Regions from separate parts of the Labrenzia sp. PO1 genome, predicted to be linked through region 2. Evidence: predicted binding sites of a transcription regulator. Region 2 holds the regulator's gene; each other region holds the start of a gene.

Region 1 (5,106 bases), on a different contig from region 2:
GCTTGCGCAGGCTGGCGCGCATGTCCTGGTCGAGCTGGCGGATTTCGTCGGCAGCTTCCTGGCGTTCCAGGATTCCGAGGCCTTCAACGATGCGGAACGCGATGCCGCGGGCAAGACCTTCCAGGCCTTCGCCGGCCTTCAGGTCGACAAGCGGTTTCAGCAGGGTATCGATCTGTGCCTTGACCCACAGATCAAGCCGCGCCTGTACATTGTCGCGTGCCGGGCCGGTCAGATGTTCATCGGCCAGCAGCAGCACGACGGGCGTCAGTACCTCTTCTCCGGAGACGAGCTTGGCCACGGGTTCCCCGCGCCAGCGGATCACGGCTTCGGACGTCAGCACGAAATCGGAGTTCTCGGACTTGCCGAGCTTGTCCGCACGGGATTCGATTTCGGTGGTCAGGGCCTTTTGGGCTGCGGCACGCACGGTCTTGCCGTCCGGTCCTTCAGCTGCCGCGTCAGGGGCAAACCGGAAGCCAAGCAGATTCCCGATGTGCTGACCTTCCACGAGCACATCGCCGCTCGATGTAATTTCCGCTTCCAGCATTGCGTTCTCTCTCAAACGTCGCATCAATACACTTGTACGCCGATCCACGAACCGCTGCGTCAGCCGCTCGTGAAGGGCGTCAGATAGTTTGTCTTCTATGTCGCGCGTCTCGCCCTGCCAGTGGGCCGGATCGGCCAGCCAGTCGGGACGGTTGGCGACATAGGTCCAGGTCCGGATATGTGCAATCCGGTTTGCGAGAGTGTCGATATCACCATCTGTGCGGTCTGCGAAGGCCAATTGACGCGAGAACCAGTCATCGGCAATCGCATTGTCCTGCATCAGGTGGGTGTAAATGGTGTTGAGCAACTCTGCGTGGTTCGCCGGGGCGATCTTACGATAGTCGGGGACCTGACACACGTCCCATAACAATTCGACCGCATTTCCGCCCTTTGCCATGCCGGATATTGCGGGATCGCGCAATAAATGTTCAAGAGCGGTGATGTCGTCGCCAATGGGTGCCCTTGCGAGACCCTCTTCACGCGGCACCATGTCGAGGCTTGAGCGCAAGGCGTTTGCCGACGAAAAATCCAGCGCACTGTTGCGCCATTGCAGCACTTTCAGGCTGTCGAAGTGGTGGCTTTCGATCTGTTCGACCAGGTCGTCGTCCAGCGGATCGACCCGTCCGGTCACCCCGAAGGTGCCATCCTTGGTGTGGCGGCCGGCCCGTCCAGCGATCTGACCCATCTCCGAGGCGGTCAGCTGGCGGTACTGATAGCCGTCGTATTTGCGGTTGCCGGCAAAGGCGATGTGATGGACGTCGAGGTTCAGCCCCATGCCGATGGCATCGGTCGCCACCAGATGGTCGACATCGCCGTTCTGGAACAGTTCCACTTGTGCATTGCGCGTGCGCGGACTCAGCGAGCCGAGCACCACGGCCGCCCCGCCGCGTTGGCGACGGATGAGCTCTGCAATGGAATAGACTTCGTCTGACGAGAAGGCGACGATGGCCGAACGGGCCGGCAGGCGCGAGACCTTCTTGGAGCCCGCATATTCCAGCACGGACATGCGCGGCCGCGTGACCACATTGATGCCCGGCAGCAGTTTTTCCAGCAGCGGGCGTGCGGTCGCCGCACCCAGCAGGAGCGTTTCGGATTGACCGCGGACATTCAGGATGCGGTCGGTGAAGACATGACCGCGATCGAGGTTGCCCGCCAGCTGCACTTCGTCGATAGCGACGAAATCCGTCTTCAGGTCCAGCGGCATGGCCTCAACCGTCGAGACCCAGAACCGCGGGTTCTTCGGGACGATCTTTTCTTCGCCGGTGACCAGCGCCACCGCTTCCGGACCCGCGCGGTCGGCAACACGGTTATAGACTTCACGCGCGAGCAGGCGCAGCGGCAGCCCTATCAGCCCGGAAGGCTGGGCCAGCATGCGTTCAATGGCGAGGTGGGTCTTGCCGGTATTGGTCGGTCCGAGCACGGCCGTCACAGTGCGGGACCGGGCAGACGGCGGCAGCGGCAGGGTCTGGGGACGGGGCATGGGGAGGCTTGTGATCGGCTTTCTTCGGATCGGCGCAAACGGATGGCGCCTATATCTGGTGTCGCGTGTCTAGCACAGCCGGGGCGGGCATGTCCTTATTCTTTTGGCCAGCCGGTCAGGTTTTTGACGGTTGAAATATGTTGTGGAGAACGACTCTGGAACAAACCGAAACCGAATCGGCGACTCCGGACGATTCAGGATTTGTTCCCTACGACATGTGGTTTGCGAGGTGGGTAGAGCCACAAAATCCTGAATCTGGTCAAGAGGTTGAGTCGTTTTGCGCGGATGTCGCTGATTTGCTTCGAATCTCTGTCAATGATTAATTTTCCATAAACGCGTATCATCGCCGGAGGAGAATGCCGTTTACCCGGGGACACAGGGTGAACGAATCTTGGACGAATCGCTGATTCATAAAGGTTGCGGATTTGTTCTCACAAGATCTAGTGGGTTTCCGGTAGAGCGGTGTCCATGCAGTTGGGCCGTCCGGAGGGTGATTTTGTCTTGCCGACAGGAATGTGTCCCGAAATGGTCAGCAGCCACGCAAGCCGGTTTTTGCGGTTTCGGCGCCTGTCCCGATCTGAAAATTGCTGCGCTGCACCTTTTTAAAAAAGTCCGGGAGGATCTGGGGTTCAATCGAATTAGTGTTCGTTTTCCTACAGTTACGGGCGCAGACGCAAAATTATTTTCCAAGTTAAAAAAAGGACATAGCTTCTGCCCCTTTTCAAGCGCCTCCGACCAAAGTAGAAATCTTGCCGAAACTGGCTTTTCGTTTTGCGTAAAATTAGGGGGAGAAGGCGTTTGGCGATAACAAAAATTCTCGTTGCTAACCGATCTGAAATCGCGATCCGGGTGTTCCGTGCCGCCAACGAGCTGGGCATGAAGACCGTTGCGATCTATGCCGAGCAGGACAAACTGGCATTGCACCGGTTCAAGTCCGACGAAGCGTATCAGGTCGGCAAGGGGCTCGGGCCGATCGAGGCGTACCTCTCCATCGACGAGATTATCCGCGTTGCCAAACTCTCCGGTGCAGACGCCATTCACCCCGGTTACGGCCTTCTGTCCGAAAGCCCGGAATTCGTGGATGCCTGCGAACAAGCCGGCATCACCTTCATCGGACCGAAGTCCGAAACCATGCGCCGCCTGGGCAACAAGGTGGCCGCGCGCAATCTGGCCATCGAGGCGGGTGTGCCGGTGATGCCGGCAACGGACCCGCTGCCGGACGACATGGACGAAATCAAGCGCCAGGCCGCCGAGATCGGCTACCCGGTCATGCTGAAGGCCTCCTGGGGCGGTGGTGGCCGCGGCATGCGCGTCATTCCGGACGAAGCGACCCTGGCCAAGGAAGTTCTGGCGGCCAAGCGCGAAGCCATGGCGGCATTCGGCAAGGACGAGATCTATCTGGAGAAACTGGTCCAGCGGGCGCGCCACGTCGAAGTTCAGATCCTGGGCGACGGCGAGAACGTGGTTCATCTGTACGAGCGCGACTGTTCCATCCAGCGCCGCCACCAGAAGGTGGTCGAGCGCGCTCCGGCGCCGTATCTTTCGGCCGAAAAGCGGGCCGAGCTCTGTGAATATGGTCTGAAGATCGGCCGGGCCGTGAATTACCGCGGTGCCGGCACGGTCGAGTTCCTGATGGATGCCGACACCGGTGCCATCTACTTCATTGAAGTGAACCCGCGCGTTCAGGTGGAACACACGGTGACGGAAGAGGTCACCGGCATCGACATCGTCCAGGCACAGATCAAGATCTGCGAAGGCGAGAAGATCGGCACGCCGGAAAGCGGCGTTCCCTCCCAGGACAAGATCCGTCTCAACGGCCATGCCCTGCAGTGCCGCATCACGACGGAAGATCCGGAGCAGAACTTCATTCCGGATTACGGGCGCATCACCGCCTATCGCGGGGCGACGGGCTTCGGCATCCGTCTGGACGGCGGCACGGCTTATTCCGGTGCGGTCATCACCCGTTTCTACGATCCGCTTCTTGAAAAGGTCACGGCCTGGGCCCCGACGGCGGAAGACGCCCGCAAGCGCATGGACCGCGCCCTGCGCGAATTCCGTATCCGCGGTGTGGCGACAAACCTGGTGTTCCTGGAGAACATCATCAGCCACGCGGACTTCAAGGCCAACAACTACACGACCCGTTTCATCGACGAGACGCCGGCCCTGTTCGAGCAGACCAAGCGTCAGGACCGCGCAACCAAGCTCCTGACCTATATCGCCGACGTTTCGGTGAACGGTCATCCGGAAACCAAGAGCCGTGCCCGTCCGCCGAAGGATGTGGCCGCGCCCGTCATCCCGAACTTCGGCGATGCCAAGCCCTCCGGCACACGCCAGTTGCTGGACGAATTGGGTCCGAAGGGTTTTGCCGACTGGATGAAGGACCAGAAGCGGACGCTGGTGACCGACACGACCATGCGCGATGCGCACCAGTCGTTGCTGGCAACCCGCATGCGGACCCACGATATCGTCAACATCGCGGATGCCTATGCAGCCGGTCTGCCGAGCCTGTTCTCGCTGGAATGCTGGGGTGGCGCGACCTTCGACGTTGCCATGCGCTTCCTGACCGAAAGCCCGTGGGAACGCCTGCACAAGATCCGCGAAAAGGCGCCGAATATCCTGTTGCAGATGCTGCTGCGCGGCTCCAACGGTGTCGGTTACACCAACTATCCGGACAATGTGGTCAAGTATTTCGTGGCGGAAGCCGCTGAAAACGGCATTGACCTCTTCCGGGTGTTCGACTGCCTCAACTGGGTGGAGAACATGCGTGTGTCCATGGACGCGGTCCAGGAAGCAGGCAAGCTGTGCGAAGGGGTGCTCTGCTATACCGGCGACATGCTGGACAGTGCCCGGCCGAAATACGACCTGAAATACTATGTCGGCCTTGCCAAGGAACTGGAAGCAGCCGGCGCACACATCCTGGGTCTCAAGGACATGGCCGGCTTGTTGAAGCCGGAAGCAGCCAAGGTCCTGATCCGGACGCTGAAACAGGAAGTCGGCCTGCCGATCCATTTCCACACGCACGACACGTCCGGCATCGCCGCGGCCACTGTTCTGGCAGCGGTCGAAGCGGGCGCCGACGCGGT
Region 2 (5,106 bases):
TGTTCTTCACCTCAGGCTCAACCGGCCGCCCGAAGGCAGTTGTCCTTAGTCACGGGCAGATCGGATTCGTTTGCGTCAACTACATGGCAGACCTGTTGCCCGGGACGACGGAGCGCGATGCGTCGCTGGTCATAGCCCCATTGTCACACGGCGCAGGGTTACAACTGATTGCCCAGCTATCAGTTGGTTCTACACATGTTCTCCTGCCCGGAGGTGGCTTCAATCCCTCGACTGCATTCGAGTTGATCGAAAAACACAAGGTCAGCAATCTCTTCACCGTTCCCACAATCGTCAAACGCCTGGTGGAAGACCCTTCTGTTGATCAGTACGATCACTCGAGCCTTCGTCACGTCATTTATGCGGGGGCTCCCATGTACAGAGAGGACCAGAAGCTGGCACTCCAGAAATTGGGGCACGTTCTGGTTCAATACTACGGACTTGGCGAGGTCACCGGAAACATCACCGTGCTGCGGCCACAGGATCATTTTCTGGAGGATGGACCTGAGGCACGCAGCGGCACCTGCGGTACGGAGCGAACTGGTATAGAGGTTTCGATCCAGGACGAGGATGGCAATCATCTCCCCCCCAATGAAACGGGTGAAGTCTGCGTCATCGGTTCGGCAGTCTGTGCTGGCTATCTGGAAGACGAAGACGCCAACCAGAAGTCTTTCCGGAACGGCTGGTTCCGCACCGGAGACATCGGTCACATGGATGAACAGCGGTACCTCTTCCTGACAGGCCGAGCGTCGGACATGTACATTTCTGGTGGCTCCAACGTCTACCCGAAGGAAGTCGAGGAAGTGCTGCTTACACATCCGGATATTTCCGAGGTCGCAATTCTCGGGATTCCGGACAGGCAATGGGGCGAAGTTGGCCTAGCCGTTTGTGTGGCTGCCCCAGACAATTCACCCGACCCTCAGGAACTCAGCGACTATCTGAACGGCAAGATCGCCCGCTACAAGATGCCTGCACGTTATCTCTTCATTCCCGCAATGCCGACAAGTGCCTATGGCAAGATCACCAAGAAACTGGTGCGGGAGCATTTGACCGAGAAAGGCCTGTTGTGAGACGGCCCGCCCCCAGGTCTCTGTCCGACATTCGTCATCCCGGCCCTTCTGCCATCAATCGGCTCCCCCATGCCAGATGTCTGGCGAAACCATTGGAAATCTCCCTGGCAGAGCAAACTCCCTTGCTGGAGGCGCTGGGCCGCTTCGCCACGCACCAAGGACTGAGCTCCGCCGTTCTCGATCTTTCCGGGCTGATGCTCGAAGCGTTCGACTTTGTGATGCCTGCCTGTGCAATCGATGACAGACATGCAGCCTGGTATAGCGACACGCACTCTTCGAAAGGCGCAACGCTGGAGTCCGCAGTTGCCATTCTCGGGATACGAGATGGTGAATGGTTCGCTCATGTACACGCTTATTGGCACGAGGAAGAAGTCGAGCACCTTGGCCACTTACTGCCGCATACGCTGAAGGTTGCGCATCAGGGGGCTATCAAAGGGTACGGCCTGCAAGGCGCAGCCTTCGTGGCATCGCTGGATCCGGAAACCGAATTCACGCTGTTTCGTGTGCAACAGGATGACGAACAGTCACGGACAACCGACTACAATGCGCTTATCACCACACTCGCTCCGTTTGCCGACCTGACGGACAGCATCCAAGAACTCGCAAAAGAGCTGAAAGCCCCCTCCTACGAAGTCTATGGACTGGGCAGTCTGGCCGGAGCAGCGTTTCGCGATGCCCAGCCGATGACAGGTCTGATCTCCGAGATACTCCTGACTGAAAACGCTGGCGCGAATCCGGAACAAGAGCTTTGTATCCCAATCCGCGCCGTTGATCTCGACGGTGGACTGCATCGGGGCATTCTCACCGCTGGTGGCGCGCCGACTTTGATCACCTGTGAACTGCTGATCCTGACCGGATCGAAGGATGACCTAAATCCGATATCGGAGACGGATTGAATACGGCAACTTGTTCGAAGCCAAGAACAGTAAGAGAACATTTACCCTTGCAGAACACAATGAGAACAGGTACCATGTTCTTGATTTGTACCAGATGTTTTCTCGGTCAGGGGACGCCTACATGCTGACGCGCAAGCAGTACGAACTGCTCATGTTCATTCACGAAAGACTGAAAGAAACCGGTGTGCCGCCGTCTTTCGACGAAATGAAGGATGCGCTCGACCTGCGCTCCAAGTCTGGCATTCACCGCCTGATCACCGCGCTTGAAGAACGTGGCTTCATCCGGCGCCTGCCGAACCGGGCCAGAGCCATGGAGGTTGTTCGTCTTCCGGACTCCATCGCACCCGGCCTGGGTGCTCCACGACCAAGAGGCAGCTTCTCACCTGAAGTCATTGAAGGCTCACTCGGCAAACCGGAGCCGGAAAAAGCTGCACCGGTGCCGGTGTCCAGTGTTACGGAAATTCCTGTCATGGGCCGCATTGCAGCCGGTGTGCCCATCGAGGCCATTCAAACACACAGCCATTCCATCACAGTGCCGCAGGACCTGCTTGGTCGCGGGGAACACTACGCGCTGGAGGTTCGTGGTGATTCCATGATTGAGGCCGGCATTCTGGACGGTGATACTGTTCTTATCCGCCGGACCGACAGCGCCGACAGTGGCGACATCGTTGTTGCACTTGTGGACGATGAAGAAGCCACCTTGAAGAGGCTGCGCAAGAAAGGCGCTTCCATCGCTCTTGAAGCAGCCAACCCGGCTTATGAAACCAGGATCTTCGGTCCCGGCCGCGTTCGTGTTCAGGGCCGCCTCGTTGCCCTGTTTCGTCAGTATTGACCAGTCACTCCTCTGCGCGCGCTTCGGCCACCGAGGCGCGCTCGGCTAGACGCAGGCTGTCTCTCGTTACCGTACCCTGGTGATGCCAGGGGCGCGGTGGATCAGGGATGGCAAACTTCAGTTTCTCGATTTTCAGATTTTCGTTTGGCGGATGGCCCGGTGCACTGGCACCGCTCGTAGCATTTACGGCCTGGCTGAAATCACCGGGCGATAGCCAGATGGAGACGGCACCACGTTCGGTGCGCGTACCGTGATCCAGGACGAGGGCTGCGCCGCAGCTCTCCGGAGCGACAAGATCGGTCACGACCAAATCGGCATATCGGCAATCCAGCTGAAACGCTTCAAATGTCTTTGGCTGCGCGATTGCAAGAAACGATTGCCTGCCATCCAGCCGTTCTGCGTCCTCTGAATTGACGTAGGCCCTGATGACACAACCGTCGTCATCGCAATTTCTTTGAGGCGATTTCATCTTGCGCGACAAGATCGCATCATTCCTCACTCCTTCCGACTGCAGCCAGAGATCACTTGCAAACGATCTCCCCCTAGCTGCGTAACGCAAAGTTCCCGTTTCATCGCGGGCAGCTATTCGAGAGCCGCTTGCAGCAATCTGGATATCCGGAGGCCGGCTGGTGAGAACAATCAATATTCCTGCGACGAGAGGCACTCCTGCGAGCACACGCTTTCTGCCAGGCACCAACAATCCGGCAAATAATGCTGATAGCAACAGCAATGCAGCAGCCCCGTCGAGCCTTCCGGAAGTTCCGCTGCCGGCATCCAGGGCTGCGGTAAAGGAAGCAACCTTCAACAGAAGTGAAACTCCGAAAGACATGACAGCCAGAGGGAGAGCCGCAAGGCCGAAGGGCATCAGAACGAATGCAAGTACTCCCATAGGCATCACAACAAGTGAAAACACCGGCATTCCCAGCAAGTTGCCGACAAGGCCATAGGGCGCGATGCGGCTGAAGTGATGAGCTCCTATAATGCCGGTCGCCAGCCCCGCGACCAATGCGGTTACGAACAGCCCTGCAGCCCACTTGCCGAGGTAAAGACAAGTCGCCATGCCCCATCCGGACACTCTTTCACCAGATGACAGGGAACGATCTCGCTGCCGCCACAGGTCATATACGGCGACCAGGCAGATCACGGCAGCGAAGGACATCTGGAAGCCGGGGAAAAACAACCGCTCAGGAGCAATCAGCAAGAGTACGAGGCCAGCCAACGCTACGCTTCGCAGGGTCAGGCCGCGTCGCCCCACCAGAATTCCGACAAAGACAATCGCGATCATCAGGAACGATCGTTGCGTCGCAACCGCACCACCGGACAGAAGCAGATAAATAACAGCAGCACCAAGGGCTGAAAGCGCGGCCCATTTATGCACCGGCCACCTGAGCGTCAGTATCGGCACCAACGAAAAGAGCAGCAAGACCGCCCCATAGGCGCCACCGGCAAAGAGCGCCATATGCAGCCCGGAAATTGCAAGAATGTGAGCCAATCCGGCGGCCCGTAAAATCTCTTCCTGCTCTTCGGTTATACCGCTGCGGTCTCCAACCAGAAGAGCAACGATCAGTGCGGTTTCCGGCCCTTCCGAAAGATTGCTCCTAATACGCTCCGCGAGGTCTATTCGAAGCTTGGCAACGGCAACGGCAGGGCGAAATTCATTTCCAGCCTCCTCAGTCTCGATGACCTCGGGGGACCCGAAACTGAAACCCGTCGCACCTATCTGCTGAAAGAAGGCCCGGAAGGAATAATCGTATCCTCCTGGAAAGACGGGACCTGCAGGGGGAAACAACCGCGCACTGACGCTCACGGTGCGCCCCACTTCAATGTCGCTTCCTGCCGGAACGCGCAAGCGCACTTTAGCGGGGAACTCGCCCTCCTCGACAGGACGCCCATTGACCGAGGATACGGCCAGCACGATCCGGTGACCGGCTGCCGCGCTGTCAATCTCTTCTATGTAGCCAGCCAAATCCGCGTTCATCTGTTCGGCAAGGCGAGGCGCCGAAACATATGCCGTTCGAAGACTGGAGGCTGCCAGTCCGGCAAAGAATGCCAGGAAGAGAACGACGGAAACCGCCACCGTGCCGCGCCGCTTCACACGCCAGAGAACCGCGCTTACCAGCAGGACCAGAACTCCCAACAGAACCCAGGAAGGTTCTTCGGGCAACCAAACGTAGACACCAATTCCCCCGGCAAACGCGAAGGCACACCACAACAGCCCTTGCGAATCCCAAAGACGATCTGCTGACGCATTGTGAGCAGAATAAGTGTGACCAGCGCCCGCTGGCCTTGAACTCCGTTTCTCACGTACTTC
Region 3 (5,106 bases), on a different contig from region 2:
CAGGCTCAAGGTGTCTCAGGCTTTGGGCCAACCCAAAAACACATCAGGCGCGAGACCCTATTCCCGGTTCTATTGGAGCGTAGTCGTCGGAAGCAGCTCACCGGACTGGTTTCTGCAACCAGCCGGTCAGTGCCGTTCGACAAAACTGTCGATGACCTTCTTCACCCCTGCCTTTTCAAAGTCGATGGTCAGCTTGTTTCCCTCGATCGACTTGATGGCGCCATAGCCGAACTTGATGTGGAACACGCGTTCACCCAGAGAGAATTGCGATGGCGTGTCACTGACGGATTTCGCCACCAGCTCCCCTTCGATGGTCAAGGGCCCCTGACGCTTTTGCCGCGCGGACTGATACCCACGGCCACCGCCATCGGAAAATCCGCTGGAGGACTGTTTGGCACGCTGCGCACGTTGCCAGCCCGGCGTGGAGTAGCTGCCCTTGTCGAAGGGATCATGACTGTCGAACCGGGACGGTCCGTAGCCGCCACCGCCATAGCCGCCATAGCTGGACGAAGCTTCGGCAATCTCGACATGGTCCGGCGGCAGCTCATCCAGAAATCGTGAGGGAACGGTTGACTGCCAGAGGCCGTGAATGCGCCGGTTGGAGGCGAAATAGAGTTTTGCGCGCTTCTTCGCTCGGGTGATGCCGACATAGGCCAGCCGGCGCTCTTCCTCCAGACCGGCGCGACCGGATTCATCCAGCGCGCGCTGGTGGGGAAACAGCCCCTCTTCCCAGCCTGGCAGGAAAACCGTGTCGAATTCCAGCCCCTTGGCCGAGTGCAGCGTCATGATGGAAACAGCGTCAGTCGCATCCGCGCTGTCCCGGTCCATGACGAGGGAAATGTGCTCCAGGAAACCGGCCATGGATTCAAATTCGTCCATCGACCGGATCAGTTCCTTCAGGTTGTCGAGGCGTCCCGGCGCTTCCGCCGAACGGTCCTGCCGCCACATCTCGGTGTAGCCGCTCTCATCGAGGATGATTTCCGCCAGTTCGGTGTGTTTCATCTGGTCGAGCTGACGCCGCCAGCGCTCGAAGTTGTCGAGCACGGACTTCAGCGCGTTGCGTGGCTTCGGCTTCAGTTCTTCGGTATCGATAAGCTGGCTTGCCGCCTGCATCAGCGGAATGCGCTCTGCCCGGGCAACGCCATGGACCAGTTTCAGCGTCGCACCGCCAAGACCGCGCTTGGGCGTGTTGACGATGCGCTCAAACGCCAGATCGTCCGCAGGCTGCGCGACACAGCGGAAATAGGCCATGGCGTCGCGGATTTCCATGCGCTCATAAAAGCGCGGACCGCCGATGACCCTGTAGTTAAGCCCCAACGTGACAAACCGGTCTTCGAACTCGCGCATCTGGAAGGATGCCCGCACCAGAACCGCCATTTCATTGAGCGAATGACCTCGCGACTGAAGCGTCTCGATCTCGTCGCCGATGGTGCGCGCTTCTTCTTCGCTGTCCCAGACGGAGGCCACCGACACCAGGTCGTGGTCGGGTTCCTCGAAATCCGTGAACAGCGTCTTGCCGAGACGGCCTTCGTTGAAGGCAATCAGGTGGGATGCGGCAGCCAGGATATGGCTGGTCGAGCGGTAATTGCGCTCCAGGCGAATGACGACAGCGCCCTTGAAATCATGCTCGAAGCGCAGGATGTTATCGACTTCCGCGCCGCGCCAGCCATAGATCGACTGGTCATCATCACCGACACAGCAGACATTGGGGTTGCCCTGGGCCAGCAGGCGCAGCCACAGGTACTGCGCGATGTTGGTGTCCTGATATTCGTCCACCAGCATATAGCGGAAGCGGCGCTGATATTCCTTGAGGACATCCGGCTGGGTCTTGAACAGCTTGATGACATGCAAAAGCAGGTCACCGAAATCGGCCGCGTTCAGGATCGACAGGCGCTCCTGATATTCCTCGTAGAGCTTTCGCCCCTTGCCGTTGGCAAACGCCCGCGCCTCGCCTTCCGGGATGTCTTTCGGCCCAAGAGCCCGGTTTTTCCAACCATCCAGCATCCCGGCAAAGGCCTTGGCCGTCCAGCGCTTGTCGTCCAGCCCTTCGGCCTGGATGATCTGCTTGATAAGGCGGATCTGGTCGTCGGTGTCGAGGATCGAGAAGGACGATTTCAAGCCGACAAGTTCGGCATGCTTGCGCAGGATCTTCACACAGATGGAGTGGAACGTGCCGAGCCACGCCATGCCTTCCACATTGCCGCCGACAAAACCGGCAATGCGTTCCTTCATCTCGCGCGAAGCCTTGTTGGTGAACGTGACAGCCAGAATTTCGGACGGCCGCGCCAAGCCGGTTGCCAGGATATGGGCGATGCGTGTTGTCAGAACGCGGGTCTTGCCCGTGCCGGCACCAGCCAGCACCAGAACCGGCCCTTCGGTCGTTTCCACCGCCAGCCGCTGCTCCGGGTTCAGCCCCGTCAGATAGTCCGGTGCCCGCCGTGCCGCCATCGCCCTGGCCGCGATCCCTCCTTGCGGCCGCACGGGAGCAGGCGCGGACTCCGCCCGCGTGCCGATAGGCTGGAATGGATCGTCAAAGGAATCGTCGTACCCGTCCGGGTCGGTCATGGTTTACTGGTCCGGTTTCAAGCGCTTGTTTTGAGAACAATATAGCAACATACCTGCGCTGGCGAGGCAGGAATGACCGATTTGGTGGGGACAAGAAGCGGGCTTTTCTTATTTGAACCGGCAACTGCGTGAGGCCGCCTCCTTTGACAAAGCCGCGACAGATTTCAGGAACCCCAGAGGTTTGCGGTTCCAGCGAGCACAGGGGTTACTGGATCCCGGTCTTGCCGCTGCGCGTCAAACCGGGATGACAATGGATGGCGGGGTAATGTGAAATGAAAACAGAGCCCACCTCCCCATTTTGTCATCCCCGCGCAGGCGGGGATCCAGTAAACGCAGGCACCGGTGGAACAAAATGCCTCTGCCTCGGGCCTTTCGTCAAAAAAACCCGGATGACAAAACACGAAGGGAATACCCGCTCAGGCCCCCACCAGATCGAACCAGTCATCCTCGGAGATAACCTCGATCTCCAGCTCCTGGGCCTTTTTCAGCTTTGAACCAGCACCAGGACCGGCCACCACCAGGTCGGTCTTTTTCGAGACGGAACCTGCCGTCTTGGCACCAAAGCGTTCGGCCATGGCCTTGGCTTCGTCGCGGGTCATTCGTTCCAGCGAGCCGGTGAAAACCACTGTCTTGCCTGCGACCGGCGAGCCGGAGGCGTTGATCTTTTCAGCGTCCTTGGGTGACACCTCGACCAGAAGCGCGTCGAGTTGGTCGAGATTGTGTTGCTCGGCAAAGAACTCCGCCAGCGCCTCGGCAACGATATGGCCGATGCCGTCGATGTCATTGAGCTCTGTCCAGGCTTCACCCGCAGTGTCATGCGCCGCCTTCATGGCAGCGTAGAACATCGCCCAGGAGCCATAGGCACGTGCCAGAAGCTTGGCGTTGCCCTCGCCCACGTGACGGATGCCAAGGGCGAAGATGAAACGATGAAGGTCAATCTCTCGCCGCGCGTTGATTGCCTCGAAAAGGTTCTTCGCCGAAACGGCCCCCCAACCTTCCCGGTTGCGCAACTTCGTGAGAGAGCGTTTGTCCCGCTCCTCCAGCGTGAAGATGTCCGCCGGCGCCATCACAAGGCCTTCCTTGTAGAAGGCGTCGACCTGCTTGTCGCCGAAGCCTTCGATGTCGAAGGCATTGCGCGAGACGAAATGCTTGAGCTTTTCCGTTGCCTGGGCCGGGCAAATCAGACCGCCGGTGCAGCGGCGCACCGCATCGCGGCGCCCGGTTTTTTCCTTTTCCTCGCGCACCGCGTGGCTGCCGCAGGCGGGGCAGACAGTCGGAAACTCGAAGGCTTCCGCCCCATCGGGGCGTTTGTCCAGATCGATGTCGACAATCTGCGGAATGACATCGCCGGCACGCTGGATCTTCACCGTGTCACCGATACGAAGATCCTTGCCGCCGCGGATCGACTCTCCGTCCTGGCCAATGCCCTTGATATAGTCTTCGTTGTGGAGGGTCGCGTTTGAAACGACGACACCGCCCACCGTGATCGGCTCCAGCTTGGCAACCGGCGTCAGGGCACCTGTTCGGCCAACCTGGATCTCGATGTCGTTGAGAATGGTGTAGGCCTGTTCGGCCGGGAACTTGTGAGCGATCGCCCACCGGGGTGACCGCGAGACAAAGCCGAGGCGTTCCTGCAGGTCCAGCCGGTCGACCTTGTAGACCACACCATCGATATCATAATCGAGCTGGGCACGGCTTTCCTCGATGCCGTGATAGACCCCGAGAAGCTCTTCCACGGTTTCACAGCGTTTCATCAGCGGATTGACCTGGAAGCCCCAGGCTTCCAGTTGCTTGACCATGCCGAACTGGGTGTCTTCCGGCAGCTCGCTCATCTCGCCCCAGGCATAAGCGAAGAACCGCAGTGGGCGGGAGGCCGTGATTTCGGATTTCAGCTGGCGCAACGAGCCCGCCGCCGCGTTGCGCGGGTTGGCGAAAACCTTGCCGCCATTGGCTGCCATGCGCTCGTTCAGCGCCTGAAAATCCTTGTGCGCCATATAGACTTCGCCGCGCACTTCAACGACACCCGGCACCGTGCCGGACAGATTCTCCGGAATATCCTTGATCGTCTTCGCGTTCTCGGTGACGTTTTCACCTGTGGTACCGTCACCTCGCGTTGCGGCGTAAACCAGAGTGCCGTTTTCATACCGAAGAGACAGCGACAGACCGTCGATCTTCGGCTCCGCGGTAACCGCCAGAGCCCCCATCAGCGGATCGAACTTCAGAAACCGGCGCACGCGGCCGACGAAGTCCCGGACGTCGTCATCGTTGAACGCATTGTCCAGCGACAGCATCGGCACCCGGTGAGTAATCTTGCCGAAACCGGACGCTGGGGCCGCCCCCACCTGCGCAGAGGGACCGTCTTCAAGAATGAGATTGGGAAACCGGGCCTCGATGGACGCGTTGCGCCGGCGCAGCGCGTCATAGTCCGCATCCGAGATCACCGGGGCATCTTCCTGGTGATAGCGGCGGTCATGCTCGGCGATTTCCGCCGCCAGCCGTTTCAGCTCGACCTGTGCTTCCTCCTGCGTCAGGGCGTCGATG

What was found. Region 2 encodes LexA, which represses DNA repair genes until DNA is damaged. Its sites were predicted from a motif close to TGTTCNNNNTGTGTTCNG; they were not measured.
Region 1: HCG46_RS21710 (helicase-related protein) is a predicted target of LexA. The motif match lies at 2,169-2,186, and genes of this name have one in related genera.
Region 3: HCG46_RS03020 (UvrD-helicase domain-containing protein) is a predicted target of LexA. The motif match lies at 2,598-2,615, and genes of this name have one in related genera.

What each region holds. Positions count from the first base shown of each region.
Region 1 is NZ_JAAXCR010000004.1:342,136-347,241, forward strand. Features, by position in the region: gene HCG46_RS21710 (helicase-related protein) at 1-2,023, opposite strand, end outside; gene pyc (pyruvate carboxylase) at 2,822-5,106, shown strand, end outside.
Region 2 is NZ_JAAXCR010000003.1:157,981-163,086, reverse strand. Features, by position in the region: gene HCG46_RS15740 (acyl-CoA synthetase) at 1-1,067, shown strand, start outside; gene HCG46_RS15735 (hypothetical protein) at 1,160-1,963, shown strand; gene lexA (transcriptional repressor LexA) at 2,085-2,795, shown strand; gene HCG46_RS15725 (ComEC/Rec2 family competence protein) at 2,800-5,106, opposite strand, start outside.
Region 3 is NZ_JAAXCR010000001.1:629,158-634,263, forward strand. Features, by position in the region: gene HCG46_RS03020 (UvrD-helicase domain-containing protein) at 127-2,565, opposite strand; gene ligA (NAD-dependent DNA ligase LigA) at 2,982-5,106, opposite strand, start outside.